3 regions of the Candidatus Nitrobacter laanbroekii genome follow, and region 2 is predicted to be linked to each of the others. Evidence: riboswitches for the same ligand, from Rfam matches in the RefSeq annotation. Region 2 holds a riboswitch; each other region holds the start of a gene.

What was found. A riboswitch is a leader RNA that binds a small molecule or an ion and turns the genes downstream of it on or off. The one in region 2 is predicted to bind cobalamin.
Region 1: linked by a shared signal. The riboswitch ahead of V4R08_RS12170 (FecCD family ABC transporter permease) and the one ahead of V4R08_RS02220 (TonB-dependent receptor plug domain-containing protein) in region 2 are both predicted to bind cobalamin.
Region 3: linked by a shared signal. The riboswitch ahead of metE (5-methyltetrahydropteroyltriglutamate--homocysteine S-methyltransferase) and the one ahead of V4R08_RS02220 (TonB-dependent receptor plug domain-containing protein) in region 2 are both predicted to bind cobalamin.

The regions. Positions count from the first base shown of each region.
Region 1 is NZ_JBAMDA010000001.1:2,613,137-2,623,563, forward strand. Features, by position in the region: gene recQ (DNA helicase RecQ) at 1-1,840, shown strand, start outside; gene V4R08_RS12160 (ABC transporter substrate-binding protein) at 2,023-2,922, opposite strand; gene V4R08_RS12165 (ABC transporter ATP-binding protein) at 2,928-3,710, opposite strand; gene V4R08_RS12170 (FecCD family ABC transporter permease) at 3,707-4,732, opposite strand; cobalamin riboswitch at 4,965-5,183, opposite strand; gene V4R08_RS12175 (hypothetical protein) at 5,346-5,630, opposite strand; tRNA gene V4R08_RS12180 (tRNA-Ser) at 5,798-5,887, opposite strand; gene V4R08_RS12185 (hypothetical protein) at 5,991-6,128, shown strand; gene otsA (alpha,alpha-trehalose-phosphate synthase (UDP-forming)) at 6,335-7,807, opposite strand; gene V4R08_RS12195 (glycoside hydrolase family 15 protein) at 8,003-9,796, opposite strand; gene otsB (trehalose-phosphatase) at 9,793-10,427, opposite strand, start outside.
Region 2 is NZ_JBAMDA010000001.1:470,534-480,960, reverse strand. Features, by position in the region: gene V4R08_RS02250 (cytochrome c biogenesis CcdA family protein) at 1-323, opposite strand, end outside; gene V4R08_RS02245 (P1 family peptidase) at 475-1,473, shown strand; gene V4R08_RS02240 (hypothetical protein) at 1,689-1,943, shown strand; gene V4R08_RS02235 (outer membrane beta-barrel protein) at 1,990-3,144, opposite strand; gene V4R08_RS02230 (EF-hand domain-containing protein) at 3,459-4,244, opposite strand; gene rpe (ribulose-phosphate 3-epimerase) at 4,517-5,218, shown strand; cobalamin riboswitch at 5,373-5,569, shown strand; gene V4R08_RS02220 (TonB-dependent receptor plug domain-containing protein) at 5,680-7,767, shown strand; gene V4R08_RS02215 (peptidoglycan-binding domain-containing protein) at 8,064-8,708, opposite strand; gene V4R08_RS02210 (sensor histidine kinase) at 8,731-10,427, opposite strand, start outside.
Region 3 is NZ_JBAMDA010000001.1:2,681,399-2,691,825, forward strand. Features, by position in the region: gene V4R08_RS12460 (MarR family winged helix-turn-helix transcriptional regulator) at 27-497, opposite strand; gene V4R08_RS12465 (VOC family protein) at 629-1,075, shown strand; gene V4R08_RS12470 (ribonucleotide-diphosphate reductase subunit beta) at 1,203-2,381, opposite strand; gene V4R08_RS12475 (ribonucleoside-diphosphate reductase subunit alpha) at 2,445-5,336, opposite strand; cobalamin riboswitch at 5,451-5,672, opposite strand; gene V4R08_RS12480 (epoxyqueuosine reductase QueH) at 5,861-6,529, shown strand; cobalamin riboswitch at 6,570-6,773, shown strand; gene metE (5-methyltetrahydropteroyltriglutamate--homocysteine S-methyltransferase) at 6,882-9,218, shown strand; gene dusA (tRNA dihydrouridine(20/20a) synthase DusA) at 9,268-10,266, shown strand; gene V4R08_RS12495 (ABC transporter ATP-binding protein) at 10,370-10,427, opposite strand, start outside.

The DNA of each region.
Region 1 (10,427 bases), 2.1 Mb from region 2:
GTCCGCCACCGCTCCAACAGCGCTATCGGTTCTCAATTCCGTCTTTGGGCTGCCTGCCTTTCGCGGTGCCCAGGAGGAAATCGTCCGGCACGTGACGACAGGCGGCAATTGCCTGGTGCTGATGCCGACCGGTGGCGGCAAGTCGCTGTGCTACCAGTTACCGTCGTTGTTGCGTGAAGGCTGCGGCATCGTGGTGTCGCCGCTGATTGCGCTGATGCGCGACCAGGTCGCGGGCCTGCTCGAGGCGGGCGTCAAGGCGGCGGTGCTGAACTCAACGCTATCCTGGGACGATGCCTCCGAGATCGAGCAGCGCCTGCTGGCCGGCGACCTCGACCTGCTTTACATCGCTCCGGAACGGCTGCTGACGCCACGTTGCCTCGCGATGCTGAGCCGCGCGCGGTTGGCGTTGTTCGCCGTCGACGAGGCGCATTGCGTATCGCAGTGGGGGCACGATTTTCGGCCCGAATACATCGGACTGTCGGTGCTCGCGGAGCGCTTTTCCGGGGTGCCGCGCATCGCGCTGACCGCGACCGCAGATGACCTCACCCGGCGCGAGATTGTCGAGCGCCTCGCACTGAATGGCGCGCCGAGCTTCGTGGCCAGTTTCGACCGGCCGAATATTCGGTATGAGATCATCGACAAGAAGAACGCCCGGATGCAACTCAAGGCGTTCATCAACGAGCGCCATGCCGGCGATGCCGGCATCGTCTATTGCCTGTCGCGCGCCAAGGTCGAGGATACCGCCGCCGCGCTGACCAGGGCCGGCATTGCGGCGCTGCCTTATCACGCCGGCCTGGATGCGAGCTTGCGTGCCCGCAATCAGGATCGCTTCCTCAATGAGGATGGCGTCGTCATCGTCGCCACCGTGGCGTTCGGCATGGGGATCGACAAGCCCGATGTGCGCTTCGTTGCGCATCTCGATCTGCCGAAAAGCATCGAGGCCTACTATCAGGAAACCGGACGCGCCGGACGCGACGGCAAACCTGCCGATGCCTGGATGACCTATGGCCTGGCGGATATCGTGCAGCAGCGGCGCATGATCGATGAATCGCAAGGTGCGGAAGCGTTCAAGCGCGTGTCGCTCGATAAGCTCAACGCGCTGGTGGGCCTTGTCGAAACCACCCATTGCCGGCGAACGCGCCTGCTCGGCTATTTCGGCGAAACGCTCAAAGCCATGAAGTGCGGCAATTGCGACAACTGCCTCTCGCCGCCCAAGGTTCGCGACGGTAGCGTCATCGCGCAAAAGCTGTTGTCCTGTGTCTATAGAACCGGCGAGCGCTTCGGCGCGGTCCATCTCATCGATATCCTGACCGGTCGTGAGACCGATCGCGTCAAGCAGTTCGGGCATCACCGATTGTCGGTATTCGGGATCGGCGCCGACCTCAACGACAAGCAGTGGCGCGCGGCCCTGCGCCAGGTAGTCGCGTTGGGTCATCTTCGGCCGGACAGCGAGGCGTTCGGTGCGTTCAAGCTGACGGAATCAGCACGAGACGTCTTGAAGGGCATCACCGCAGTGATGCTGCGCGAAGAATCCGCCGATGCCATCGCTCAACGCGGCACGTCCAGATCGAAGCGAGGGTCGAAGTTTGTCTCAGTCTCGCGCGATGTGTCCTCGCAATCCGCCGGTCTCATGGGAGCTTTGCGCGCCTGGCGTTCAGAGATGGCCCGCAAGCACGGCGTTCCCGCCTATGTTGTCTTCAACGATACGACGCTGGAAGGCATCGCGACGTTACAGCCGCGCACCCACGCTCAACTGCACGCCGTCGCCGGTATCGGTGACAAGAAGCTTGAACGCTACGGCGATGCGCTGATCGCGTTGGTGGAAAAGGAAGCTCGCTGAGAAGAATCGTCATCTTCTTTACCAGGGACAGCGGACCGCCAAAGACCACAGTCTGCCCAAGCCTATTCCACATCAGGCTCCTAGAGCGTTTTCGAGCGAAGTGGATACCGGTTCGCGTCAAGAAAACGCGTCAATCAAAATCATAGAGCCCCGCTTCTGATTCCATCAGAAGCGAAAAGGCTCTAGCCCCCGACGCGCTTCAGCTCCGCGACCAGCCGGTCCAGCGCATCGGCGAGCATCGGCCCGCCGCACACCGTGAGGTCTTCGGGAATCACGATGCGCCGCGACGGCGGATACAGTTTTTCCAGCGCCGGATGCAACAACAGCGCGCTGCCCTCGTCTTCCGCGACATCGCTGTCGTTGGATACCAGGATAAAGTCCGGCCGATCTGCAACAATCGTTTCCAGCTTGGCAAACCCGCCGGAGCCGATGTCCAGGCCGGACGCGGCATTCGACAACCCGGTGATCGAGAGCAACGCGCTGGTGACGGTGTCATCGCCCGAAACCCAGCCACGCCGCGACAGCGCCAGCACCCGATAGGGCTTGCGCGCGACCGCCTTCTTCGCGCGGGCAATGGCGGCATCGAGCCGGGCGATCTGGGCTTGCGCGCGATCCGGATGCCCGACAAGATCGCCCATCCTGCGAATTTGGCCTTTCACGTCGTCGATCGATTTTGCGATATCGAATTCGGCGACCCTCATTCCTTGCTGCTTCAGCAACTCGCGCGTCGTTCGCTTCATGTAAAGGCTGGCGACGACAACATCCGGCCTGAGCATCAGCACATCCTCCGCCTCGCCGGAAAGCCGCCGATACTTCTTCGCCTCCGCCGCGGCCCAGGAGCGCGCGGCATCCCGCGAATAAGGGCTGAGGCCGAGGATCTGGGCGGGATCGGCAAGCGTCATCAGAAGCTGATCGGTGCAGACATTGATCGAGGCGACGCGCAGCAGATCGGCGGCCTGCGCCCGCGTGACGGCTCCGACGGTCAATGTCAGAACGATCGCGGCAAGACCGCTGCATCTGCGCCCGACGATGGCGGCCCGGATCGCCTCACTGAGGCGCTGCACCCGTGCAAACAGCGACATCGCGATCAAACCTCCGCCCACGGCACGATCACGGTTTCGCATTGATAGTCGGCCCGATAGGTCCTGACGCGAAAGACGTTGGCTATGACGGTCTCCGAGAGCGCGTCGGCAGGCGGTCCCTGCGACACCAGGCGCCCGTCGGACAGCACGAGAACGATATCCGCAAACCGCGCCGCGAGCCCGAGATCGTGCGTCACCACGACGACCAGCGTCCCTTGGTCCGCGGCGCTCCGCAGTTTGGTGAGAACTTCGATCTGATAGCGCGGATCGAGCGATGCGGTCGGCTCGTCGGCCAAAAGCACCGGCGCTTCCACGGCCAGCACCCGTGCCAGCGCCACCCGGCTGCGTTCGCCGCCGGACAATTCCGTCACGCGGCGATCGCTCAAAACTACCACGTCGGTCGCCTGCATCGCCCGCATCACCGCCGCGGCATCTTTCTCTGTCAGCCGTGCCGGATCGACCGCGCCATGTGGGTAACGTCCAAGCGCCACGATATCCTTCGCCGGCAACGGCCAATGCATCTGATGGCCCTGCGGCAGGTAGGCGAAACGGCGCGCGCGCTCTCGAAGGGTGAGCGATGGCAGCGCGTCGCCGCAAACCTCGATGGTCCCTTCCGATGGCAGAAGGCCCGCCAGCGCCCGCAGCAACGTGGTCTTGCCGGCGCCGTTCGGCCCGACCAGCGCGACAAGATGTCCGCCTGGGAGCGCCAGCGAAATATCGCTCAGGACAACTCTCTTTCCGAGGCTGGCCGACACCGACGATGCGACGAGAATGGCGACTTCGCTCATGCGACGCCTCCACCCAGCGCGCGCCGCTCGCGCACGATCAGGTAGAGAAAGAACGGCACGCCGATCAGCGCGGTCAGCACGCCGACCTTGATGTCCGAGGTCGATGGGATAACGCGCACCGCGATATCGGCCGCGAGCAGCAGCGCCGCGCCGGTCAGCGCGCTCGGCACCAGCAGCCGCGCCGGGTCGTAGCCGATCAGGGGTCGCATCAGATGCGGCGCGACCAGGCCGATGAAGCCGATGGCGCCGGCTACCGCAACCGCGCCGCCGACGCCGAGCGCAACGCCGAGGATCGCCCACAGCCGTAACCGGCCGACATCGACGCCGAGACTCTGCGCGGATTCCTCACCAAGACTGAGCGCGCGAAACGCATGGCGCTGGCTCATCAGGATCGCGGCTCCCGCGACGATGAACGGCAGCGCCAGTATCACGTGGCGAAAGCTGCGGTCTTCCAGCGAACCCAACAGCCAGAATGCAATCTCCAGCGCCGCGAACGGATTGCGCGACATGTTCATGGTCAGCGATGTCGCGGCACCGGCCAACGACGAAATCGCAAGCCCCGCAAGAATCAGGATCAGCAGGTTCGCATGACGCCCCGCGATCGCGAGCAGCGCGAACACTGAAACGAATGCCGCGACGATGGCCGCGACCGGCAGTGCGAAGGAACGCACGTCGGCCGACCCGAGCGCGATGACCAGCACCGCGCCGAACGCCGCCGCCTGCGGCGCGCCGAACAGCGAGGGCGACGCCAGGGGGTTGCGCAGCAGGCCCTGCAAAGCCGCGCCCGACAAACCGAGAATGGCGCCGATGGCGACCCCGAGGATCGCGCGCGGCAGGCGGATCTCCTGCACGATGATCCGCTGGACCTCGCCGCCGCTGCCGAACAAGGCATCGAGAACGGCGACCGGCGACAACCTCACAGGACCCACTCCCAGCGACACCAGCGTCAGCACCGCGACCGCCGCGCACAGCGCGACCGTCACGATCGTTCGTCGGCGGTCCGCGATGCCTGTCGTCACCATCTGGCGTTGAAAGATGTGGCGTTGAAAGCCGTGCAAATCGCGGGCCCGGCCGGCCCGGCAACACATTTCGGGAGACCCATGACGACCCTTTCCGCCGACCCGCCGTCGAACGCCTAGAGCATTTCAACGCCTAGAGCATTTCCCGGTGAAGTGGAAACCGGTTCACCGTAAGGAAATGCGACCATTCAATAGGTTGGAGCGCTCGTTCTGATTTCATCAGAACGATAAGCGCTCGAAGAATGCGTCACCGGCCGGTCTCCTGGCTCGCGGCCGGTATCCGGATCCGCCTTCCCGCCCATGCATGGCATGGTCAGTGGCTGAATGGATGCGGATGGCCGCTTACAGTTGCGGGGGCAGCCGCGGTATTGGGGGCAGTATCCCCGCACCGTATTCCCGTTTCACCTCCTAGATTCCGATTCAACCGTGTTGAACCGGAATCTAGCCTTATCCTTTTGATTGAGCATGGTCTTATCCGAAAACCGGTTTCCACTTTTCGGGATCATGCTCCAGGGGAGGCACCGATGACGCTCCAAACAAGCACAGCGGCACACCCCATGCAACCGCGAACGCGTTCGCCTGCGTTGCCGCGCAATACAGCGAGTACGCAATACCATCAGAACCGCGAGAGATAACGAGGCAGTTCCTGCTCGAATTCAGGGAAGTAGCGCGAAATCACAGAAATATCGAAGCGAGCGAGGATCGACTCCTTGGGCTCCCGGTCGAGCAAGAAGCGAAAGGCGGCCTCGAGGCAGCGCTCAGGCGTGTGCTTGCCGGCTGTCAGTTGCTTGCTCTTCACTTCAGACATTGTGACGCGATGACGAGTCTCACTCTTTCCTTCGCGGACCACGACCTCGAAATCGAATGGGTCGCCCTCACCGACACGCTGAACCTCGATCATACGATCATCCCCGTTTCAACAGTCGGTGGCGCAACTGTTCTCCCTGCGCACCGCATACGCCGCCCGGCCGCCGCCAGGATGTTTGCGAACTGCTCCGGCCCAAAGCCTGGCGTTATTGGGCTCTCACCCGCGCTCGCAACCGTAAAGAATGTTCGTCACGATAAAAATGGCGGAGAGAGTGGGATTCGAACCCACGGTACGGTTTCCCGCACACACGCTTTCCAAGCGTGCGCCTTAAGCCACTCGGCCATCTCTCCGGGCGTCTTCTCATGACGGGGCGTGCCGGTTTTTGCAAGAGAGCGACGCCGTGGCGCCGGGATTTTTCATAAATATATGAATGATATAAAGTATTTTCGGGCCATGGCCATCCGTTCCGACGATTTGCTGCTGCCATCGGGCATCGATCGGACGGCCGATGCCTGCCCGTGTGGTGGTTCAGCAGTTCGCTTCATGTCCGGCGAATCTGTTGGACGAACTTTTGGTTGGGCCAACTTCTGAGAGGCTATTTTGAAAATCGGGTTATGGGGTTTTGCGCGGGGCTGAATTATGATTCAATCTCTTGATGGCCGTGACGCGTTGAAACGCTTCATCGTCAGCTCATCTAAAGCACTTCCCGATGAAGTGGACACCGGCTCACCGTAAGGAAATGCGACCACTCAATCGCTTGGAGTGCCCGTTCTGATTCCATCAGAACGGTAAGCGCTCTAATGAACGCGCGCGCTGCTCCCCGAGCCGACCGCGTGCAGCGGCCATGGTTTCGGCGATTCGACAGCGACGCTTTCGCTTGCGACCTTCCTGTCGGACGCCTGTGCGTCCTCGAGCGCGTCGGAAAAATCCGCAAACCACTGCTGGACGGTGCTGGCGCGCAGCTTTCGCATCATGGCTTCCCAGCGCATCCTGCGTTCCGTCAATGGCATCGAAAACGCGGTCGCGATGGCGCGCGCCATCCCGTCGATTTCGTGCGGGTTAACGAGGAGCGCTGTCTGCAACTGATTTGCGGCGCCTGCGAATTTGGACAATACCAGCACGCCCGGATCGGCCGGATTTTGCGCGGCGACATACTCCTTGGCGACGAGATTCATCCCGTCGTGCAGCGGCGTCACCACGCCCACGCGCGCCGTGCGATAGAGACCGGCCAGCACGGTCTGGCTGTACCCCCGGTTGAGGTAGCGGATCGGCATCCAGTCGGTTTCGCCGTGACGGCCATTGACGTCGCTGACGAGTTTCGCAAGTTCGCTCTGCAGGTTGCCGTAGGCCTCGATGGTGCCGCGGGAGGGGGTCGCAATCTGCAACAGCGTCACCGTGCGCTTCAGCGCGGGCTGCGCGGTCAGCATACGGTCGAATGCACTGATCCGATTCACCAGTCCCTTCGAATAATCCAGGCGGTCGACGCCGATCGCCAGCTGTTCTCCGTTCAGGCTGCGCCGCAACCGCGAGACGTCCGGATGCGAGGACGCCTTGGCGGCCTGCAACGCGAATTTCTCCACATCGATCCCGATCGGAAATACGGCGCATCGCGACTTGCCGTAACGCGAGGTCACGGCGCCGTCCTCGATCGTGAGGCCGAGTTCGGATTGAAGATAGCCGAGAAAATTTTCGCAGTCGTCATCGGTCTGGAATCCGATCAGATCGTAAGCCAGCATCGCCTCGACCAATTCGCGATGATGCGGAACGGCGTCGATGATGGTGCGGGTCGGCCACGGCGTATGCAGGAAGAAACCGATCGGATGTTGGACGCCGAGATCGCGCAGTTCGGCGCCCAGCGACAGAAAATGATAATCCTGAATCCAGAAGGCGGTGTCCGGCTTGCGGAAGCGCATCAAGGCCCGCGCCATGAAGGCGTTGACCTCGCGGTACGACTGATAGTCGTCCTGCGACACGCGAATGAGATCGGATCGGGAGTGAAGCGCCGGCCATAGCGCCGAGTTGGCGAAGCCCTCATAATATCCGCCGTAATGCGCCGCGGGCAGATCGAGCAAGGCCAGTGCCCCGGCGCCCAGGGCTTGAACTTCTGCAAATGAATCCTTGTGCGACCCGTCGCGCACACGACCGCTGGAACCTACCCAGATCGCGCCCGATTTCTCTACAACTGGCAACAACGCCGCCGCGAGACCGCCCGTCAAGGGCTCATTGGCCCGTGCGCGCGCCACGCGATTCGAAACGACAACGAGGTTCACAGGGTCCCCTCCTGGTTTTGCACCCGTCAGATAAACGCTCGTTCATCAATATGGTTCCTGCCTCCTTCCAACCAAATTGACGCCAAATTCGGGCAATATAGAGCGATACTCAAAGTTCCAGTCAGTGAAGTCAGTCATTGAAGTAAAGAATTCGCTGTCACAGCGATTTTTACTGCATGTGTCTTTAACATTCGATCAACTGCGCCAGTATCGATCTTCCCAGTTCCGCGACAATCTCATGCCGGTGAGGATCAATCCCGCCATGGAGTATGTCTGCGGGAAATTCCCGAATAGCGCGCCGGTTTTCGGATCGATGTCCTCCGACAAGAGCCCGTAGCGATTGCGATGCGCCAGCGCATCCGTGAACGCCTCCCGCGCTTCCTCGCGCCGTCCGAGCGCCCACCACGCATCAATCAGCCAGAACCGGCAGATCAGGAACGCAGTCACCGGAACACCGAAGTCGTCTTCCGCGGCGTAGCGCATGACATGCTTCTCACGCAGCAACTCGCGCTCCATGGCGGCGACGGTTTTCACGAAACGCGGATCGTCGACCTCGCAAACGCCGAGTTCGGGCAGCAACAGCACGCTCGCATCGAGATCGTCGGACCCGAACGCGGCGGTGAAGGCCTCGCGCTTCGGGTTCCAGGCGCGATCGATCAGTTCGGCGTGCAACGGATCGGCGACCGCATTCCAGTGCGCCGCGCGTTCCGGCAGGCCAAGCCGTTCCGCAATGGCCGCAAGCCGATTGACCCCGGCCCAGCACATCGCCGCGGAGTGGGTATGGATGCGCTGGCGACCGCGATATTCCCAGATGCCGGCGTCGTTCGTCATCGCAACCCTGGCCGCCTTGTGGCCGAGCGATTCAAGCAGGGCAAACAGACTTTCGTCGCCGGGGCGCGGCAACCGCCGATCGAAGAACAGCGGCAAGGCCGCCAGGATGGCGCTGCCGTAGGTGTCGTGCTGGGTCTGGTCGACCGCGGCGTTGCCGACGCGCACCGGCCCGTCGCCGCGGTAGCCCTGAAGATCTGCGGCGATCCACTCGTCCAGCGGCAGATTCGGGACCACGCTATAGACCGGCTTCAGATCCTCCTCCGTATTCGATGCGAGCGACAGCGTGAAGCCGATGAAGTCCTCCATCGTCCGCGTCGCGCCGACGCGATTGAGTGCCTTCACGACGAAATAGGCATCGCGCAGCCAGCAATAGCGATAGTCCCAGGTGCGGCCCGAGCCGGGCGCCTCCGGAATCGAGGTGGTGTGCGCGGCGATGATGCCGCCGGTCTCCTCGAAGTTCGACAGCTTGAGCGTGATGGCCGCGCGGATGATGGCTTCCTGCCATTCGTAGGAGATGTAGAGGCGCCGTACCCAGCCCAGCCAATAGGTTTTGGTCTCCTCGGCGAAACGCTGGGCGGTCGACGCCAGATCGCCGGGGAAGGCTTCGTCGTTGCCGAACACCAGATGCATCGGCCGGGTCAGAACGAACGGCGTTTCGTTTTCGATCAGGGCCAGCGGCGCGTCGGTGGTCACGCGGATCGCCGTATCGTCGTCTTCAAAGTAGCGGATATGATTGCTTCCCGTCGAGTGCCGCTTGAGCGGCTTGCCATAGGCGTGCGTTGGCCGTATGCGGATCGTGATCCGGGGCAGGCCCGCGACGGGCTCGATGATGCGAAACAACTGCGGCGGCCGGAATATGCGGCCATACTGCCGGAAGCGCGGCGCGAAGTCGGTGATGCGCACCGCATTGCCGCGGCTGTCGGTCAGGACCGTGGACACGATCGCGGTATTGCGGACATAGTCCGACTGGAAATCGGCCATGCCGTCCAGCACGACATCGCTGAAGCCCTTTTCTTCATCCCCCGCAAGCAGGCGCGAAAACACCGGGTCGGCGTCGAAGCGCGGAAAGCACCACCACACCAGCCGCGCTGTCGGATCGACAAGCGCGGCCGTGCGGCAGTTGCCTATGACGGCGAGATCGAGGCCATGATCGCTCATTCCGCGACAGCGCGTTCGTCATCGAGAAGGCGGGCCAGCCAGGCCCTGACATCGCGGGGCGCGTGAAAGTGGCCGTCGACGCCCTTGGCGCGCCGGCCCACCGAGAACGAGAGGCCCTTCATGTCCGGCATGATCGCAAACACCGTTTCATCGGTCACGTCGTCGCCGATGAAGACCGGCCGCCGTCCCTTGAACGGCTCATGCGCCATCAATTCGGTTACGCCGGTCGCCTTGGTGAATCCGGAATGCTTGATCTCGCACACGAACTTGCCAGGCAGCACCTCGATCGGCGCATTCGGCAGGTCGGCGCGTATCACCGAGACCGCGTCGTAGATCGCCTGCTCGGTATCCGGCGCCTTCCTGAAATGCAGCGCCAGCGAGTAACCTTTGTTCTCCACCAGGATGCCGGCATGCAACTCGGCGATGGCCGCAAAACGCCGCATCAGATCCGCGTTCATCGGCGGCGCGTGCGCAGCCACTGCCTCGCTTTCGGCCGAAATCCGCATCTCCGCGCCGTGGCCGCCGACCGCGGGAAACAGCATCGGCGCGAAAATCCGGTCGATATCGCTGAGCGAACGCCCACTGACCAGCGCCAGCGCGCCATCCGTCCGCGCCAGCAGCCGCGCCAGCG
Region 2 (10,427 bases):
CCCAGAAAGTGCAGGCCCATGACGATGATAACGATGCCGGCGGCGATCGACAGTTGCGCCGACCAGGCCCGGATGAAGCTGCCGATGAAGCTGGCGCTGGCGCCGAGCGCGACGAACACCGTGGAAAAGCCGAGCACGAACACCAATGCGGCCAGCATCACGGCCCGCTTCGAGACCCTGGTCGTCTCGTCGTGGGCCACGTGTTCGATGGTCGCGCCGGTGAGATAGACCAGATAGGGCGGCACCAGCGGCAGGACGCAGGGCGACAGGAAACTGACAAGGCCCGCGACCAGCGCGGCGGGAACGGAAACGTCGTGAATCATGAGGCTACTTGCCCTGCGATGACGCCAGGACGCAAGGCCTTCGCTCCCTTTCGCACCATTTGTGATCGAACCGTGATCGGTTGACCCTGGCGCGCCCATGCCGTCTCATCTGACGGTCAGCCGGTCTCCGGCGCCCGAACGAGGCCGAACCATGAAGAACCTGCTCACCGACGTTCCCGGCGTTCGTGTCGGCCACGCCGGTGACGCAGCGCTCGCCTCCGGCGTCACGGCGGTGCTTTTCGATCCCCCGGCCGTCGCGGCGATGGACGTGCGCGGCGGCGGGCCAGGCACGCGCGAAAGCGCCCTGCTCGATCCGGTCAACACGGTGGAGCGAATCGACGCACTCGCGCTGTCAGGCGGCTCCGCTTTCGGAATTGAAGCCGGCGGCGGCGTTCAAGCCTGGCTCGCCGAACGGGGGCGCGGTTTCGCGATCCGTGACGCCGTTGTCCCCATCGTACCCGGCGCCGTCGTGTTCGATCTCTTGAACGGCGGCGACAAGCGGTGGGGCCGTTTCGCGCCCTATCGCGATCTCGGCTACGCCGCGGCAGCGGCCGCCGGAGACGACTTCGCACTCGGCAACGCCGGCGCCGGGCTCGGCGCCACCACCGCCAATTTGAAGGGCGGCCTCGGCTCAGCGTCGGCCGCTACGCCGGGCGGCGTGCGGGTGGCGGCGCTTGCGGTGGTCAATGCGGTCGGCAGCGTCACGGTCGGCGACGGCCCCTGGTTCTGGGCCGCGCCATTTGAATCGGATAGCGAATACGGCGGACGCGGACTGCCGCCGTCGTTCGCGCCGGACATGCTGACGATGCGATTGAAGGGCAGCCCGGCGACAACCGTCGGAGAAAATACCACGCTCGCCGTCGTCGTAACCGATGCCGTGCTCACCAAACCGCAAGCCAGACGGCTGGCGATCATCGCGCAAACCGGCTTCGCGCGGGCGATCTATCCGGTGCACGCGCCGCTCGACGGCGATGTCGTCTTTGCCGCCGCCACCGGCGAGAAGCCGATCGATCCGCTCGTTGGATTGACCGAACTCGGCATGGTTGCGGCCAACACGGTGGCTCGCGCGATCGCACGCGGCGTCTATGAGGCCGCAGCGCTGCCGTTCCCGGACGCGCTGCCGGCATGGAAGGATCGGTTCGCGCGATAAAGATTTCTTCTCGCGCCCGGCGGCGCCTGCCGCGGTTTGCGCTGGTACGGAATACTCTTTATGTAACGAGGTATCTATTTCAGTATACATACGTATACGTACTAAAATATCTGCGATACTTAAGGTTAGTTTCCGGTATAACTTGAGACGACGATGTGACCGGCCGATGGTCTCCCGGTGCGCGCTACCGCGCACGTCAACAGTGGAGAAACGTCATGAAAAAAATTCTCGTTCTCGCCGCGGTCGCCAGCGCGTTCATGAGCGCGCCGGCCTTCGCCAAGGGCCAGGGCATCGGTATCGGAGCGAACGTGCTGACCGGCCGCGGCGGCGTGATCGGGCTGCTCAACGGGCGCGGTGCGCTGGTCGTCCACACCGCGGTCACCACCGGCAAAAACGGCGTGCTCGGCGCGGTGCTCGGCCGCAGTAACGTGCTGGGCGGATTGCTCGGCGGCGGATGCGGCTGCCACTGAACGTCGGTGGAAGGCGGACGGGGGCGACCTCGTCCGCACCCGCGGCTCACGCGCCGGAGCCACTTTTCGGCCCCGGCGGTTTGGCGGAAAAGCGCTTTGTGATCGACGACGTGACCACAAGTCCGTTCGCATCGTCGCCGGAGATCAGCGAGCCCTTTGCATAAGCGATATCGATGCCGAGCGTCAGGTCGTCGTCGATGTTGCGGGTCGCGCCGACGCCGCAGATCAGCGTCCGCGCACGAAACGGCGAGTCCAGATAGTCGGATGCCGCATAACCAACCGAAGCCGCCAGCGTCACCTCCGGCTCCACGTTCCAGGAGACCTTCGCGGAATATGCGGTGTCGATGGTGATCGGCGAGATCGGAAACGTGGTTTCGCCCGCGCGGCGCCACGCAGTCAGATCGATTCGAAAAGGCGCTGCACGCCAGGTCAAACTGGCATCGAACAGCGTTCGATTGACGTTGGTGAAATCCGGATCGTGCCATGTCCCGCGTAACTGCGAGACGGAGGCAAACGCGGTCACGGCGTCGTCGGCATATTTCGCGAATAGAAACGGCTGCACCCTCTCGTTGTGGCGACGATAGCCGAACACGTCGAACTCCTGCAGATAGCGCCGCACCGACAGGTTCACGGACGCGCCGAACTCGGACTTGCCGCTGACGAGACTGACGCCGGGGATCAGCGTGCCCCGCAAATACTGCTGCGGGTCGGGAAGAAAATCCTGAAAGATCGCGTTGGTCTGGTTCAGGCTCGACCGGCCTCCTTCCGCGGTCGCGAACAGCTTGATCGAGCCGTATCGGGCTTCACCCCTGACCGACTGGATCAGGTCGGTCGAGCGCAGATTGTAGGTGCTGGTGTCGGCAATGGTCGATGTGGAATCCAGCTTGAGATCGTCGTCGCCGATCGAACCGCGCAGGATCACCTTGCCGCCGCGAGCGGGCGTCAACAGCGGCTGCGCATAGTGCGTCGCATTGGCTTCCGCCGCGACACCCAGCGTGTAGCCGTCGGCTTTCATTCCCGCCGCCAACGCCGTGTCGGCGGCGATGAAAGCGCTGCCGCGACCCTGCCCAATCGAAAACTGCGGATTGGAATCGAAGCCGCCGCGCAAGCGGAACGACGCGGTGAAGTCGTCTTCAGCGGAAGCGTGGGAGCCGATGAGACCGACGCAGCCGGCGATCAGAAATACTTGTGGTATATACATACGTCCCTCGCAATACTTTGCAGAGGGAACGATTACTTGAAGGATATGGTTATCGGATCATGAAAATCGACGTCGGCGGCGCAATGATACGGATGCGGCGAACCCAAGGCTACCACCGGTAATCGCAACGGCTACGGATATTGTCAGAAAATGTCATTCCGGGGCGGCACCATCGGTCGGCAATTGCCGACCTGAGGTGCGAGCCTCAATGTGCAATTGCACATCGGAGAATCCGGGATTCACAAATTCTTCTCATGATACTGGATTCCCGACAGCCGCTAACGCAGCTTCGGGAATGACGGCCCGGTCGTCTGCTAAACGCTGACCGAGAGCGATTGAGTAGCCGACGCGGAGATCGCCTGGGCTTCGCGCTGGATCGCCTGCTGCATGAGGTTGTAGGACGATGACGCCGTGCCTGACATCGACGAAGACGGTGGTGACGTCAGCGTCACCTGGGTTCCATCCGCAAGCGTGGTCGTGGTGGTTACCGATCCGTCGCCATTGGTGATCGAGGTCGATGAGTCGAGCGCCGCGAGCAGTGAATCGGAACTCGACCCTCCGCTGGCACCGCTCGATCCGTCCGCGCTGCTGGAGCCGTCTGAACTCGCGACAGAGTGACGGTGGCCATGACCGTGTCCGTGGCCGCCTGCGCCTTTCAGGGCCGATGCCATCTCGTCGAGGCTCACCGAACCGTCGCCATTCGTATCCAGCTTGCCGAACACGTCGTCGGCCTGTGCCAGATTGGTGCCGCCCGCGCCGAGCGCGCTCTCGAATTCGGACTTGCTGATCTGGCCGTCGCCGTTGCCGTCGATCTGCGAAAACAGATCCTGTAACGCGCTGGATGCGCTGGTGGTGGTCGGCGCGCCCGACGACTGTCCCTGTGCCGCCAGCAGCGCGCTCATGGTCGCTGGCGCGATACAGTTTCCGCCGCCCGATCCCGACGAGGGGCCGGGACTGGTTGAGACCGTCGCCGTGCCGGCTGGATCGAATGATGCCGTTGCGGACGGACCGAACCCGGTCTTGACCGGCGAAGAGGTCGATGACGTCAGCGATTGAAATGCATCGATCGCCGACGACGCGGCCCCTAGGGCAAACAGCATGGCCATACTCCCGATAGGTGCCGCGCGCGGCGGAAGTCCCGTTCGGGAATCATTCGAGCAAGCGCCGTGCCACCATAGAAACACGATAGAATATGGAGTTTCAGCGCAACGCCCCGGCGAAACCGAGGCAAAACGTGCCGCCCGCGGGCAGAACTTGCCGTGCCTGCGCCCCGAAGCCATTCCGGATTCGGACGGATGCCACGCATTGCTCCCGGCCGCGGCCCATGTTAGGCGAGGCTCTCTCAAGCCCGCAGAAATTTCCGGAAACGTTCATGTCTCAGACTTTTGCGCCGCGTCCTCTCGTCATCGCACCGTCGATCCTGGCCTCGGACTTCTCGAAGCTGGGCGAGGAGGTCCGCGCCGTCGATCAGGCGGGCGCCGACTGGATCCATCTCGACGTGATGGACGGCCATTTCGTGCCGAACATCTCCTACGGCCCCGATGTCATCAAGGCGATGCGACCGCACACGAAGAAGATTTTCGACGCCCATCTGATGATCTCGCCCTGCGATCCCTATCTGGAAGCCTTCGCCAAGGCCGGTTGCGATCACATCACGGTTCACGTCGAAGCGGGGCCGCATCTGCATCGCTCGCTGCAGGCCATTCGCAACCTCGGCAAGAAGGCCGGCGTCTCGCTCAATCCCGCGACCCCACTCTCCACCATCGAGTATGTCCTCGACATGGTCGATCTGGTGCTGGTGATGTCGGTCAATCCGGGTTTCGGCGGCCAGAAATTCATTTCCTCCGCGCTCGACAAGATTCGGGATCTGCGCGCGATGACGGCGGGGCGGCCGATCGACATCGAGGTGGACGGCGGCGTCGCGCCCGACGTTGCGGGCGAGCTCGGTGCCGCCGGCGCCAATGCCTTCGTGGCGGGCTCGGCGGTGTTCAAGGGCGGCACGATGGAGTCCTACAAGGCGAACATGGACGCGATCCGCAGTGCCGCCGCCGCGGCGCGAGGCGAATTGGTCTGACGGAACGCTTAAGACCATCCGCATTATTCCGGAACGCATCGAAAATGCGATCCGGGACTCCGCGTCTTTGAAAATGCCGATGCGGCGGATATGCACCGGAGGCGGGAAAAGCCGCGTCCAAATCGCTCTGTCAATTGACACGGCTTTGACACACTTCTAAATGACCGACGACGGTTCTCCCTCGGGAGATCAAAAGGGAACGTGGTGCGGGATCATCCCAACGCCATGGCTGCCCCCGCAACTGTAAGCGGCGAATCTGCGTCACAGGCCACTGGGACATCTCGGCCCCGGGAAGGCGACGCAAGGTCACGACCCGCGAGCCAGGAGACCTGCCGTCAGCCGTGGTCACACGCGAAGGTGTCAGTCGGGGACTACAGACATCCGCTTCACCGGCGCCCCCGGGGCTCCTGTGAAACCTCGTTCGCTGTGACGTGCCACCGACGTCCTGCCGAGGTTTCCTCATGTCTGCCGCCTTCGTTTCCGGGCTTTATCGCAGAAGCCTGCTTGCCTCCACCGTCCTCGCGTCCGTGGGGTCGATCGGCCTGACCACGCCTTCCCTCGCCCAGCAATCCGCTTCTCCCAACCTGCTGCCACCGATCCAGATCGCGCCCTTGCCGGAGAGAACGACAGATTCGCCACCGCCGTCCCACCGCGCAGCTTCGCGGTCGCGCCGTGCGACCCGCTCCGCCTCTCGACAACCCGCCGTCGGCGATGCCCACGCTCCGGGCGCGACAGCATCCGTTATCGTCAGCACGACCGGTGTCGTGACGCCCGCAGGCCAGTTGGCAAGCTCCGTGACCGTCGTCACCGAGAAGGATATTCAGACCCAGCAATACCGCACCGTCCCGGATATCCTGAACACGGTCCCCGGTTTGAATGTCATACAAGCCGGCGGACCGGGCGCCCAGGCGTCGGTTTTCATGCGCGGCACCAATGCCAACCACACCAAGGTGATCGTCGACGGAATCGACATCGGCGATCCTGGCAACATCAATGGCGCATTCGACTACGCTCATCTTCTTGCGGCGGACATTCAGCAGATGGAAATTCTGCGAGGCCCGCAGAGCGGGCTCTACGGTTCCGACGCGATCGGCGGCGTGATCTCCATCATCACGAAGAAGGGAGAAGGTCCGCCGCGCGCCACGGCGTCAATCGAGGCCGGCTCGTTCAACACCTTCAACCAGACGCTCGGATTGAGCGGCTCCGAACAGAACTTCAATTACGCGGTCAACGTCGCTCATCTCCACGCCGGAGACATTCCCGTCACCCCGCAGGAACTGCTCCCGCCGGGACGGAAAGCGATCGGGAACAACTACGACAACAAGACCTATTCGACCAAGCTCGGGGTCGATCTCAATGAAAACCTGACCGTGAATTCGGTGGTTCGCTACACCGACGCGACGCTGCTGTTCACCGGGGATAGCGGATTTCCGAGCTTTCCCAATGCCGCGCAGAGCACGCACGCCGTCCAGCAGCTCTTCAACCGCGAAGAGGCCGTATGGTCGCTGTTCGACGGACGGATCAAGAACTACTTCGGCGTCAATTACACCAACAGCAGAGGCTACGACATAGGTCCGGGAGATCCGGTTGCGACGGCCACCACGGGCACGCGGCTGAAGTTCGACTGGCATACTGTGGCCGAGATTGCGCGCGACAACAACCTTATCGTCGGCGCCGAGCAACAGACCGATCGCATCGACACCACCGATCTTGCGGCTCAGAACGGCAACAAGGCCGGATTCATCGAGTTGCAATCGGCGTTTGCGAAACGCTTTTTCCTGGTTGCGAATGTCCGCGAGGACTCCAACGACCGGTTTGGCGAGCATGGGACCTACCGGATCGCGCCGGCGGTTATCCTTCCCGTCACCGAGACGAAACTGAAAGCGAGCTACGGCACCGGGTTCAAGGCGCCGTCGTTGAGCCAATTGTACCGGGACTATCCTGCATTCAACTTCTTCGCTAACCCCAACCTGAAACCGGAAGACAGCAAAGGCTACGATGCCGGCTTCGAGCAGCCTCTATTCAACGATCGCGTGCGGTTCGGCTCGACCTATTTCCACAACGACATCACCAACCTGATCGATTATAATGATACGTTCACATCGTTAGTGAATGTAAACAGCGCGACAACCGAAGGCACCGAAACGTTCGTCTCGGCACAGATCACAAAGTGTTTCGGCCTCCGCGCGGATTACACCTTCACCCGTGCCGTCGATGCCACCACCGGCCTGCAACTGCTGCGCCGGCCCAAGGACAAGTGGAGCGCGACGGCGACCTGGCTGCCTATCGATCAACTTACGTTGTCGGCGACGGTGCTCCATATCAGCAACTGGATCGACGTCACCCGCGACGGCTCGGCCTCCGGAATTGTCGCGCCCGGCTATACGCTTGTGAATTTGCGTGGCGACTATGCCATCAACGATCAGGTCAAGGTGTTCGGACGGGTCGATAATCTCTTTGACGTGCGCTACCAAAATCCGACCGGATTCCTTTCGCCGGGCCTCGGGATTTTCGGCGGCATCCGGGTCGCAAGTTACGGGGTGCAATAGCGTTGGGCGGCGGTTTGGCCGGAGAGAGGCGGCTTCCTGAAGCGGGACGGGGGTGACGATTCCGGGCTCGTCGCTTCGCGACGCTTCGGAATGACGACGTGGCAGCTCAAGCGTTTCACGTTTTGACGGAAGCGCATTCATCAGATGTCATTGCGAGCCAACGGGCCGGCGCAAGGCGCCGCCCGTTGATAAACTCCGCGAAGCAATCCAGGTCTTTCTTCGGAACTTTCTGGATTGCTTCGGCGCGATGCGCCTCGCAATGACGGCAACCTGATTCCGTATAAGTATGAATGGCTCTAATCGATCGGCCGTCCGGTCATGGCCGCAAGTTCGCGCACGAGACGATCCGACATTTGTCCGGTCACCGGCATCCGGCGAGTCTGCTCGAATTTCCGGATCGCGGCCTGGGTGTCGGTTCCGACCGTTCCTGTCGGCTTCAATTGGCCATAGCCGTATTGCGTCAATGTCCGCTGGACTGCGGCGACACGGCGCGTCGCGTTGATAAGATCGGCGACGGGATCGCTATGCGCGGGCGCCGGGATTGGCGTCGGCGGATGCGGGCTATGCGCGTGCAGCGGCGCGGTGGGCCTGACAACACTGGCGACAGTATCGTCGGGCTTTGTCTCCGCCGCCTTCGTCTCACTGGCGCGCAGTTCTGCCGGCTTGGCCTCGGCCGTGTCCGCCTCGACCGGTCGGGGCTTCGGCAGCGGGTTGACCTGCCGCAACGCCAGCGGCATCGCGACGCTTGATCCGAACATCGGCGACGGATGATGGCCGGCCTGCATGAACATGGCGTTGGCGACAATCGCGCCGACAGCGGCAAAGGCGAGCGACCCCGCAAGCAGATCTTTCGGGCTGTGCAGGAGAATGCGCATGGCGAGACCGCGTTCTTCGTCAACCTCGCTTGTCCCGGTAGCCACGCTGCGACGCCGTGGCCGCACCACATCCTCTCCAACAGCTTTTCTAGGCACTCTTCTTCACCCGATAACCTTGATCCTGCTTGCCGGGGCGCGGTGCGGGCGTCAGCGTCGCGATATTGTCCGACGACGGCTCGGCTTCGGGCACGTCGACGCCGGGCACGAATGTCAGCGGCAACATGACGGTCACCGTGGTCCCCTCCTCCACCTTGCTCTGCACATCGATCTCGCCCCTGTGCAATGCAACCAGGCTCTTGACGATCGACAGCCCGAGTCCGGTCCCTTCATGGCGCCGCTGGTAGGTTTTTCCAGCCTGAAAGAAGGGGTCGCCGATCCGCTTGAGGTCTTCCTGCGCGATGCCGACGCCGTTGTCCATCACGCGCAGCACCATGCGCGATCCCTCGACGCGCGCCGAGATCGTGACCCGGCCGCCGCGCTCGGTGAACTTGACGGCGTTCGATACCAGATTCAAAACGATCTGCCTGAACGCGCGCGGATCGCCGGTGATCTGCGGCAAATCCTCCGGGACGCGGGTGACGAGTTCGATGCCGTTGTCGCGGGCCTTGAGCGCGAGCAGGTTGCTGCTGTTGAGCAACACCTCGCGCGGCGCGAACGGCTCGGGCAAGATCTCGAAGTTTCCGGATTCCATTTTCGATATGTCGAGGATGCTGTTGACCACCGACAACAGATGCTGGCCGGAATCGTTGATGAGTTGGGCATACTCCTTGCGCCGCGCCGCATCGAGCGACAGGGCATCCTCCTGAACCATCATCTCCGAAAATCCGATGATGGCATTGAGCGGCGTTCGCAGCTCGTGACTCATGGTCGCGAGAAACCGGGTCTTGGCCGCATCGGCGCGTTCGGCGGTGGTAAGCGCCAGATCCAGCGCGTGCTCCTGATGTTTCCGGTCGGTGATGTCCCGCATCACTGCGACGACTTCGGGTTCGGCGGACGTTCCGGCGGCGGAGGCCGGCTCAAGCGGCCGGCACCGCATTTCCACCCATATAAAGTCCGTGGAATGGCGCGCCTCTCCCTGCGGATCCCGCGCGACGTCGCGCCTGAGCCTGAATTCGACGCTTTGTCCGTCGTTGCCGAGCGCAGCCGCCGCGAGCGCGGTGAGATATGCCGGGCGATCGGCCACGTGGACCCGGTCGAACAGGCCATGGTCCTGCAATTCCGACACCGGCGCGCCAAGCAGGGCTTCCGCCGCAGGCGAAATGAACTGCACGGCGCCGTTGCGCCTGTGGCGCGAAATCACGTCGCACATGTTGCGCGCCAGCAGGCGATAGCGGCCTTCCTCGACATTCAGCAGCGAGGTGCCGGTGCGCGCCAGCGCTTCGGCCCCGAACGCCACCCCGGCGGCATAGAGGGTTGCGGACGCAATGCCGAAAGCCATAAAGACACCGTGCGCCGCCGCGCCGGCATCTAGCGACGGCAAAATATCAAGGTAGCTCATCGCAATCAGCGCGAGCACGCACAAGACTGCGAGCGTCGAGGCAAACCCGACGACGCGGCGGGACGCGGACAGTGCCGCCTCCAGCGGAATCACGACAAGCCAGACGGCCGCGAACGATCCGATCCCGCCGGTTGGAATCGCGATCATCATGACGAGACCGGCGAGCGCGAGCGACGACAGCACATGCGCGCCTTCGTAGCGGCCGGTCCGCGACAGGAAATAGGACAGCAGAATCGGGACAACGAGCCAGGCGAAAGCCGCTACCTCAAGCGCCGTCGGCGCGCCGC
Region 3 (10,427 bases), 2.2 Mb from region 2:
GGGCGCGCTGCAATGCCGTCCCGGCTTTACCCGGCGACACCGTTGCGATCGTCGGATTTCGAGAGAATGTTGAGTTCGAAGCGCAGATGATCCGGGTCTGACAGCTCCTTTTCGATCTCCGCATGAAGATGCCGCCAGATCGGCACCGCCTCGGCCAGAACCACCCGGCCAACCGGCGTCAGCCGCAGCAATCGAGCGCGCTTGTCCGTTGGATCGGCCGCCGTCTCAATGAGGCGGCGGCGCTCCAGCGGTTTGAGATTGGCAGTCAGGGTCGTCCTGTCCATGGCCAGCAGCGCTGCCACGCTACTGAGGTTCGGTGGCTTCGGCCGGTTGAGCGACATGAGTAGCGAGAACTGCCCGCTGGTGATGCCAGCCGGCTTCAACGCGATATCGAAGCGGCGTGCGATCGCTCGCGCTGCCCTCTGTGCATGCAGGCACAGGCAGGTGTCGCGCACCAAAATCGTGGTTTCGAAAGCAGGATCGGAACGCATACGCATCGGGAAGGTTGACATCCATTCCAGGGTCACATTACGTTGATATCAACTTACATAAGAGGCCGTCAATCAGCACCGGCGACCACTCCCAAGGATCCGACGAGTCAAGACCCCAGTCAGACAAGGAGACAGCCATGAAGATCGTGACCAGCCTCAGCTTCCGGGGCCAGTGCCGCGAGGCGTTCGAGTTCTACGCCAAAGTCCTCGGCGGGACGATCAAGGCGGCCATACCCTATGGCGATGCACCGCCGGGCATGCCGATCACCGACGAGAAGTACAAGACCTGGCTGATGCACTGCTGGCTCGACGTCGGCGATCAGGCGCTGATGGGCGCCGATATGGATGTCGGATGGGCATCCAACATCGACAAACCCAAGAACGGTTTCGACGTCACCCTGCACACCAATGACATGGCCGAGGGCCGGCGCTGGTTCGATCAACTGTCCGAAGGCGGCAAAGCAGGCATGCCGTTCGGCGAAACCTTCTGGTCCCCGGGCTTCGGTACCCTGATTGACAAGTTCGGTGTCCCCTGGATGGTCAACGTCGTCCCATCGGCCGACTGGAAGCCGCCACAGGGCTGATCGCTTGCCCAGGCGACGGCGATAGAAAAACGGAATCGGATGTCGGCACCGACGGTGCTGATGTGTCGTTGAGACATCGGCAGATAGCTGTAGCGTAGAGCTTTCTGTCGGTGCTCTGCGATCGCCGTCAATCCCACGCAAGCGCACCGCCGTTCTGGTATTCGATGACACGGGTTTCGAAGAAGTTCTTCTCCTTCTTCAGATCCATCGCCTCGCTCATCCAGGGGAACGGATTGTCGGCTTCCGCGAACACCGGCGCGAGCCCGAGCTGGGCGCAGCGGCGGTTGGCGATGACGTGCATGTAGGTCTCGCACAGCGCCGCATTGAGGCCGAGGAATCCGCGCGGCATGGTGTCCCGCCCATACGCGGCTTCGAGCTCGGCGGCATTCTTCAGCATGGCCCGCACCTCTTCCTGGAATGGCGTGGTCCAGAGATGCGGGTTCTCGTGTCTGATCTGGTTGATGACGTCGATGCCGAAGTTCAGATGGATCGACTCGTCGCGCAGGATGTACTGGTACTGCTCGGCGATGCCGACCATCTTGTTGCGCCGGCCGAGCGAGAGGATCTGCACAAAGCCCGTATAGAACCACATCCCTTCGAACACGACGTAGAACGCGACGAGGTCGCGCAGGAACGCCTGATCGGCTTCCGGTGTGCCGGTCTTGAAGCCGGGGTCGTCGAGATGCCGGGTGTGCTGGAGCGCCCAGGCCGCCTTGTCGGTGATGGAGGACACCTCGCGATACATGTTGAACAGCTCGCCCTCGTCGAGACCGAGGCTTTCGACGATGTACTGAAAGGTGTGGGTGTGGACGGCTTCCTCAAAAGCCTGGCGCAAGAGATATTGCCGGCACTCCGGGTTGGTGAGGTGGCGGTAGATCGCCAGAACGATGTTGTTGGCGACGAGCGATTCGGAGGCCGCGAAGAAGCCGAGGTTGCGTTTGACCATGCGCCGCTCGTCGTCGGTCAAGCCGTCCTTCGACTTCCACAGCGCGATGTCGGCCTGCATCGACACCTCGGTCGGCATCCAGTGATTGTTGCAGCCGGAGAGATACTTCTCCCAGGCCCAGCGATACTTGAGCGGCAGGATCTGGTTCACGTCGGCGCGGGCGTTGATCATCCGCTTGTCGTCGACGCGCACCCGCGCGGCGCCGCGATCGATGTCGCCGAGGCCGGTGGCGTCGGTGGGGGTGTCGGTCATTGCCACGCGAGGCGATGGATCAGGAGACGCCATGTTGTCATGCGCAAGCGTCTGCGGCGAAATGGGTTGCGCCGGTGCGGAAGGCGAGGTGTCGGACCAATCGAGCATGAGGGTGTTCCTGAATTGCTTTTACTTTCGTGCCCGCGACGAGCGCGGGCATGGCGGTGAGGCTTACTGACACGCTTCGCAGGTCGGATCGTCGATGCGGCACGCTTTCCAGCCTTCGCTCTCGGCGGCGTGACCATTCAATGGTGCTGCTGACACTGACGCCGAGACGGCGTTGAGCTTGCCGTCGGTGCCTTTCAGCGTGGATTTCTCGACGTGGGTCGCCGAGCGCGAGCGCAGGTAATAGGTGGTCTTGAGGCCGCGCTTCCAGGCATGGCGATAGAGCGCGTCGAGCTTCTTGCCGCTCGGATCGGCGATGTAGAGGTTGAGCGACTGCGCCTGGTCGATCCACTTCTGCCGGCGCGCCGCGGCGTCGATCAGCCAGGCCGAGTCGATCTCGAAGGCGGTTGCATAGAGCGCCTTGAGATCGTCGGGGACCCGGTCGATCCGGCCCAGGCCGCCGTCGAAGTATTTGAGGTCCGAGATCATCACCTCGTCCCATAGCCCGCGCGCCTTGAGATCGCGCACGAGATGGGCGTTCACCACGGTGAAGTCGCCGGACATGTTGGATTTGACGTAGAGGTTCTGATAGGCAGGCTCGATCGACTGCGAGACGCCGCAGATGTTGGAGATCGTCGCGGTCGGCGCGATCGCCATGCAGTTCGAATTGCGCATGCCGACGGTCATGACGCGCTGGCGCAGCGCGTCCCAGTTGAGCCGGCTGGAACGGTCGAGGTCGACCGGCGCGCCGCGCGCGTCATCGACCAGCGTGAGGGAGTCGAGCGGCAGGATGCCCTTCGACCACAGCGATCCCCGATACGAGGGATAGCGGCCGCGCTCGGCCGCAAGATCGACCGAGCCCGAGATAGCCCAGTACGAGATCGCCTCCATGCTCACGTCCGCGAAGGACACGGCTTCATCGCAGGCATAGGGCAGCCGCAGGATGTTGAGCGCATCCTGAAAGCCCATGATGCCGAGTCCGACCGGCCGGTGCCGCAGGTTCGAGGTCCGCGCCTCCGGGATGGTGTAGAAGTTCACGTCGAGCACATTGTCGAGCATCCGCATCGCGGTCTTCACGGTGTGCGCGAGGTGCTCGTGATCGAGCTTTCCGTCGTGCAAGTGGTTGACGAGATTGACCGAGCCGAGATTGCAGACCGCGACCTCGGTATTTGACGTGTTGAGCGTGATCTCGGTGCAGAGATTCGAGGAATGCACGACGCCGCAATGCTGCTGCGGCGAGCGCAGGTTGCACGGGTCCTTGAAGGCGATCCAGGGATGCCCGGTCTCGAACAGCATGGTCAGCATCCGCCGCCACAACTCGACGGCGCGAACCTGCTTGGTCACCCGCATTTCGCCGCGCGCGGCCTTCTTCTCATAGAGGGCGTAGCGGTCGGCGAAGGCCTTGCCGGTGAGATCGTGCAGGTCCGGCGTCTCGTCCGGCGAGAACAGCGTCCAGACGCCGTCTTCCTCGACCCGCTGCATGAAGAGGTCCGGCACCCAGTTCGCCGTATTCATGTCATGGGTGCGGCGGCGGTCGTCGCCGGTGTTCTTGCGCAGGTCGAGGAACTCCTCGATATCGATGTGCCACGTCTCCAGATACGCGCACACCGCGCCCTTGCGCTTGCCGCCCTGATTGACGGCGATCGCCGTGTCGTTCGCGACTTTCAGGAACGGCACAACGCCCTGGCTTTCGCCATTCGTGCCCTTGATGTGCGCGCCGAGCCCGCGCACGCGCGACCAGTCGTTGCCAAGTCCTCCCGCGTATTTGGAGAGTAGCGCGTTGTCCTTGATCGCCTTGAAGATGCCGTCAAGATCGTCGGCGACGGTCGTGAGGAAGCACGACGAGAGCTGCGGCCGCAGCGTTCCGGCGTTGAACAGTGTCGGCGTCGAGGCCATGAAGTCGAACGACGAGAGCAGGTCGTAGAACGCGATCGCCTTCTCCTCCCGGTCGATCTCGCGCAGTGCAAGGCCGCAGGCGACGCGCATGAAGAATGCCTGCGGCAGTTCGAAACGCGTGCCGCGGACGTGCAGGAAGTAGCGGTCGTAGAGGGTCTGCAATCCGAGATAGTCGAACTGCAGGTCGCGCTCCGGCTTCAGCGCCGCCGCGAGCCGGTCGAGGTCGAAGCGCTCGATCTCGGGATCGAGCAGCTCATTCGCGATGCCGGTTCGTACATACGCACGGAAATACTCAGCGTAGCGCTCCGTCATCTCCGTCTGGGTCGCCTGCTCCGGCCGGCCGGTAATGAGGCCCAACGCCTCGCAGCGCAGCTTGTCGAGCAGGAGCCGCGCGCTCGCCTTGGCGTAGTCCGGGTCGGTCTCGACCAGCGTGCGCGCTGCGAGGATCGGAGCCAACGCCAACTCATCCGCGCTGATGCTGTCATAAAGGTTGCGATGGGTTTCGGTCAGAATGGCCTCGGCCGAGACGCCGTCGAGTCCGGCGCAAGATTCCTCCACCACGGCAGCGAGGCGCCTGGTATCGAGCGGCGCCATCGATCCGTCGGCCGACTTCATCCGCAGCGTCTGCGCTGCGACTGCCGAACCGCCCTCTGCCTTCGACTCCTGCGCCTTAGCCCGTTCGCGTGTCCGCTCCTCGCGATAGAGCACATAGGCGCGCGCGACCTTGTGATGTTCGCTCCGCATCAGCGCGAGTTCGGCCTGATCCTGAATATCCTCGATGTGGAAGGTGCGGCCCGCATCAGTGCGCCGCGTCAGGCTGGCGACGATCTGGTCGGTCAGTTCAGTGACGATGTCGTGGACCCGGCGCGAAGCGGCGGCGCTGTTGCCCTCGACCGCGAGAAACGCCTTGGTCAGCGCGACGGCGATCTTCGAGGAATCGAACGGCGATACCGACCCGTTGCGTCGAATGACCTGATACGCGGGTTCGCTGGGCGGCATCGCGATCGCAGCAGGCAAGGACGGACGCACGGCACGCGCAGTAGCTTCGGTTGCGAGAGACATCGGCTCAGGACCCCAGTTTGTTGTGAGCCGGGGCCGAGCGGAGACGCGGGCAGGGACATCCCGCGACAGACGCCGCGATCCCGCCACGCGATCCACCGGGACACCCCGCCCAGGGACGTTTCTGTTGTCGCGGCAGATCTACTGGCTCGCGGGTCCATGCGTCGGTCCGGTCTTCCCAGGGCCGTGCGGCCCCAGTGACACAATAATGGACTTCAGCTCACCGCTTACAGTTGCGGGGGCAGCGCCGGCATTGCCCGCGATTAAGACTCGGGCGCACCGGCTTCCCTCTTAGCTCTCGATTTTGCGACTCGAGAGACCGTGACCACCATATCTAGTAGTTCTACCGAACTTGGTGTCAATAGATCGTTTCGACCGCGGTCGCTAAATTCTCGTAATTCACAGTTCCGTCGAAGCGCTTCTATGGATCATCGGTCTGCCCGACCCTTGACGCTTCGATCCTACAGCCCATTATTCCAAGAGATATGCCGCAGCGTTTTTCTCGCGGCCCAACCGTCGAGTCTGCCGTGAACCAATTCGTCCGACCGAATCTGACGCCCCCGAACGGGCAAAAAAAGGTGCTTCTGCATTCCTGTTGCGCGCCTTGCTCGGGCGAAGTGATGGAAGCGATGCTGGCCTCGGGGGTCGATTACACGATCTTCTTCTACAACCCCAACATCCACCCCCTGAAGGAATACCTGCTGCGCAAGGACGAGAACGTCCGCTTCGCGGAGAAGCACGGCGTGCCGTTCGTCGATGCCGATTACGACAAGGACAACTGGTTCGCCCGTGCCAAGGGGATGGAGTGGGAACCCGAACGCGGCGCGCGCTGCACGATGTGTTTCAACATGCGATTCGAGCGCACCGCGCTGTATGCGCATGAGCACGATTTTCCGGTGATGACATCGTCGCTCGGCATCTCCCGGTGGAAGAACATGGCGCAGATCAATGACTGCGGCCATCGCGCGGCCGGACGCTATGACGGCCTGTCGTACTGGGATTTCAACTGGCGCAAGGGCGGCGGGTCGCAGCGGATGATCGAGATCAGCAAGCGCGAGGAATTCTATCAGCAGGAGTATTGCGGCTGCGTCTATTCGCTGCGCGACACCAATCAACACCGCAGGTATCAGGGCCGTCCGCCCATCGTGATCGGCACGCAATTCTACGGGAGCGATGACGATCCGGATTCGAAATAAGATTCCGCTATGGCCGGTTGACGACCCGTGGACGCTGGCCCATAGGTGGGGCCGTCGAGGTTCTCCGGGTATTCGTGCCTGGAGCTAAGAGGGAAGCCGGTGCGCTCTTGAGCAAGACCGGCGCTGCCCCCGCAACTGTAAGCGGTGAGCCGTGGTCCATCATGCCACTGGGTGTCGTCCCGGGAAGGCTGGACCAAAGCTGAGACCCGCGAGCCAGGAGACCTGCCCCGGCAACATAGTCGTCCTCGGGCGGGGTGTCCCGGTGGTGCGGTTGCGGTCTCGATGGCGGCTCGTCGCCAGGATTCCCATGCCGCGTCGCTAAGGCCCAGCCTCCAACATATGGGGTTAAGCCGTGTCTGTTTCCTCTCTTCCTGTCGCTACGCTCGGCACGCCGCGCATCGGTCCGCGCCGCGAACTGAAAACCGCGCTCGAAAGCTACTGGTCGGGCAAGTCCAACGAAACCGCGCTGCTTGAAGCGGCGGCCGGATTGCGCGCCGTGAACTGGGCGCGCCAGAAGTCGCTCGGCGTCACCGTCATTCCGTCGAACGATTTCACGCTCTACGACCATGTGCTCGACACCAGCGTCATGGTCGGCGCGATACCGGAGATCTACGGATGGAAAAGCGGGCCGGTGCCGCTCGCAACCTATTTCGCGATGGCGCGCGGCGCCCAGGGTGGAGATCACGATCCATCCTGCGCGCATGGCCATCATGGCGACGGTGACGTTCATGGCGCGCCGGCGCAGGAGATGACCAAGTGGTTCGACACCAACTACCACTACATGGTTCCTGAATTCAGCAAGGGCCAGCGCTTTGCGCTCTCCTCGCTCAAGGCGATTGATGAATATCGCGAGGCCAAGGCGCTCGGCTACCAGACCCGGCCAGTGCTGCTCGGCCCCGTCACCTATCTGAAATTCGGCAAGAGCAAGGACGCGAATTTCGATTCCCTGTCTCTACTTCCCGATCTGCTACCGGTCTATATCGACGTGCTCAAGCGCCTTGCCGCAGAGGGAGCCGACTGGGTGCAGCTCGACGAGCCCTGTCTCGTTCTCGATCTCGATGATGCGACCCGCGATGCGCTGCGCAAGACTTATGAGCAGGTCGCGCGCGCTTTGCCTAACCTGAAGATCATGCTGACCACTTATTTTGGCGGCATCGGTGACAATCTCGATACCACCCTCTCGCTGTCGGTCGCCGGCCTACACCTCGATCTTGTTCGCGCTCCCGAGCAGCTTGAGCCCATCGCGGCAAAGGCGGCGCAAGATCTGGTTCTGTCGCTCGGCGTCATCGATGGCCGCAACATCTGGCGCGCCAACCTGCCGGCGCTGCTTGACCGGCTCGAACCCGTGGTCGCCAGGCGTGGCATCGACCGTGTGCAGATCGCGCCGTCCTGCTCGCTCCTGCACGTGCCGATCGACGTGTCGCTGGAGACCGACCTCGATGCGGAGCTGAAGAGCTGGCTTGCGTTTTCGGTGCAGAAGATGAGCGAGCTGGCAACGCTCGGTGAAGCTCTCGCCAAAGGCCGCGACTCGGTCGGCGATGCGCTGGAAGCCTCCGCAAACGCCGCGGCGGCGCGCAAGACATCGCCGAAGGTCCATGACACCAGAGTTACAGCACGGATCGCAGCCATCACGCCTGACATGACCAGGCGCAAGAGCGTCTTCGCAGGTCGCGCCAAGTTGCAGCACGAGCGCTTCGGCCTCCCGTCGTTCCCGACGACCACGATCGGCTCGTTCCCGCAGACCGCCGAGGTCCGCAAGGCGCGTTCGGCGCACGCCAAAGGCATGATGAGCGATGCCGACTATGAGAAGTTCCTGCAGGACGAGACGGCCCGAACCATCCGCTGGCAGGAAGACATCGGCCTCGACGTGCTCGTGCATGGCGAGTTCGAGCGCAACGACATGGTTCAGTATTTCGGCGAACAGCTTTCCGGATTCGCCTTCACCAAGCACGGCTGGGTTCAGAGCTACGGCTCGCGCTGCGTCCGCCCGCCGATCCTGTTCGGCGACGTGTCCAGGCCCGAGCCGATGACCGTCGGCTGGTGGAAATACGCGCAATCGCTGACCGCGAAACCGATGAAGGGGATGCTCACCGGCCCCGTCACCATTCTCAACTGGTCCTTCGTGCGCGATGACGTGCCGCGCAGCGTTGCCTGCCGGCAGATCGCGCTCGCGATCCGTGACGAGGTCGCTGACCTGGAAACGGCCAGCGCATCCATGATCCAGATCGACGAGGCCGCGCTGCGCGAGGGGCTGCCGCTGCGCCGTTCCGAATGGAAGACGTATCTCGACTGGGCCGTGGAGTGTTTCCGTCTGTGCGCGAGCGGCGTCGCTGACGCGACCCAGATCCACACCCACATGTGCTATTCGGAGTTCAACGACATCATCGATGCGATCGCGGCGATGGATGCCGACGTCATCTCGATCGAGACGTCGCGCTCCAGGATGGAGCTTCTCGACGCCTTCAAGGATTACAAATATCCCAACGAGATCGGTCCCGGCGTCTACGACATCCACTCTCCGCGCGTGCCGGCGGTCGACGAGATGACCGGCCTGCTCAAACTTGCGCGCCAGCGCCTGTCCGACGGCCAGCTCTGGATCAATCCGGATTGCGGACTGAAGACCCGCAAGTGGGAGGAGGTCAGGCCGGCGCTCGTCAACATGGTGGAGGCGGCGAGACTGATGCGTTAGAAAGGTTGAGTGTACTCGACGAGACCTGACGATTTGAATGTACTGAAAAATGCTGCCGAATCAATCGCATAGATTTTCCGTCGCGCCCATGATGGATTGGACCGATCGGCATTGCCGGGTGTTCCATCGCCTGCTCACGCGTCGTGCGCGGCTCTACACCGAGATGCTCACGACCGGCGCGGTGATCCATGGCGCGCGCGACCGTTTGCTTGGGTTCAGTGATATCGAGCATCCGGTCGCGCTCCAGCTCGGCGGATCGCATCCGGGCGATCTCACGGCGGCCGCGCGCATCGGTGAGGATTTCGGCTACGACGAAATCAATCTGAACGTCGGCTGTCCGTCCGACCGGGTGAAGGATGGCCGGTTCGGCGCCTGCCTGATGGCCGAGCCGGATGTCGTTGCCGAGGCCGTTCACGCCATGAAACGCGCGGTGTCCGTTCCGGTCACCGTGAAATGCCGGATCGGGATCGACGATCAGGATTCCGAAACCGGCCTCGACGGCTTCGCGCGCAAGGTGGCGGCGGCCGGCGTCGATGCCCTGATCGTCCATGCGCGAAAAGCGTGGCTCCAGGGATTATCTCCGAAGGAGAACCGGAATATTCCGCCGCTGGACTATGACAGGATTTACCGGTTGAAAGCGTCGCTTCCCGATCTGCCCGTGATCGTCAACGGCGGCATCGGCGGGATTTCAGAAGCGAAACAACATCTGGCGCATGGCGATGGCGTCATGCTGGGCCGCGCCGCCTATCAGGATCCATGGCGGTTGCTGAAGGTCGATTCCGAACTGTTCGGCGAGGCGGCACTGCACGCCACGATGAAGCGCGCGCTCGAGGCCATGATACCTTACATCGAGGATCAACTTGCAAGCGGCGTGCGATTGCATTCCATCACCCGGCATCTTGTCGGCGCGTTTCATGGCGCGCCGGGGGCGCGGGCGTTTCGGCGCTATCTCGCCGAGAACGGCGTGAAGGCCGATGCTGGCGTCGATGTCTTGCGGGAGGCGATGGCGCTGGTGGATGAACCTGCGGTGTCGTCCATCGCGGCATGACGCGCTGCCAAACAAGCTCGGGCCGGCGCAACGTATCATCGATCTGCGAGAGCCGACCGAAATCGGCTGAGGCACGACGGTCCTTCCATCGCCAAATGGCTGCTCAAAGTCCGAGATAGGCGCGCTGTACTTCCGGGTCGTCGATGAGCTGTTTGGCGGGG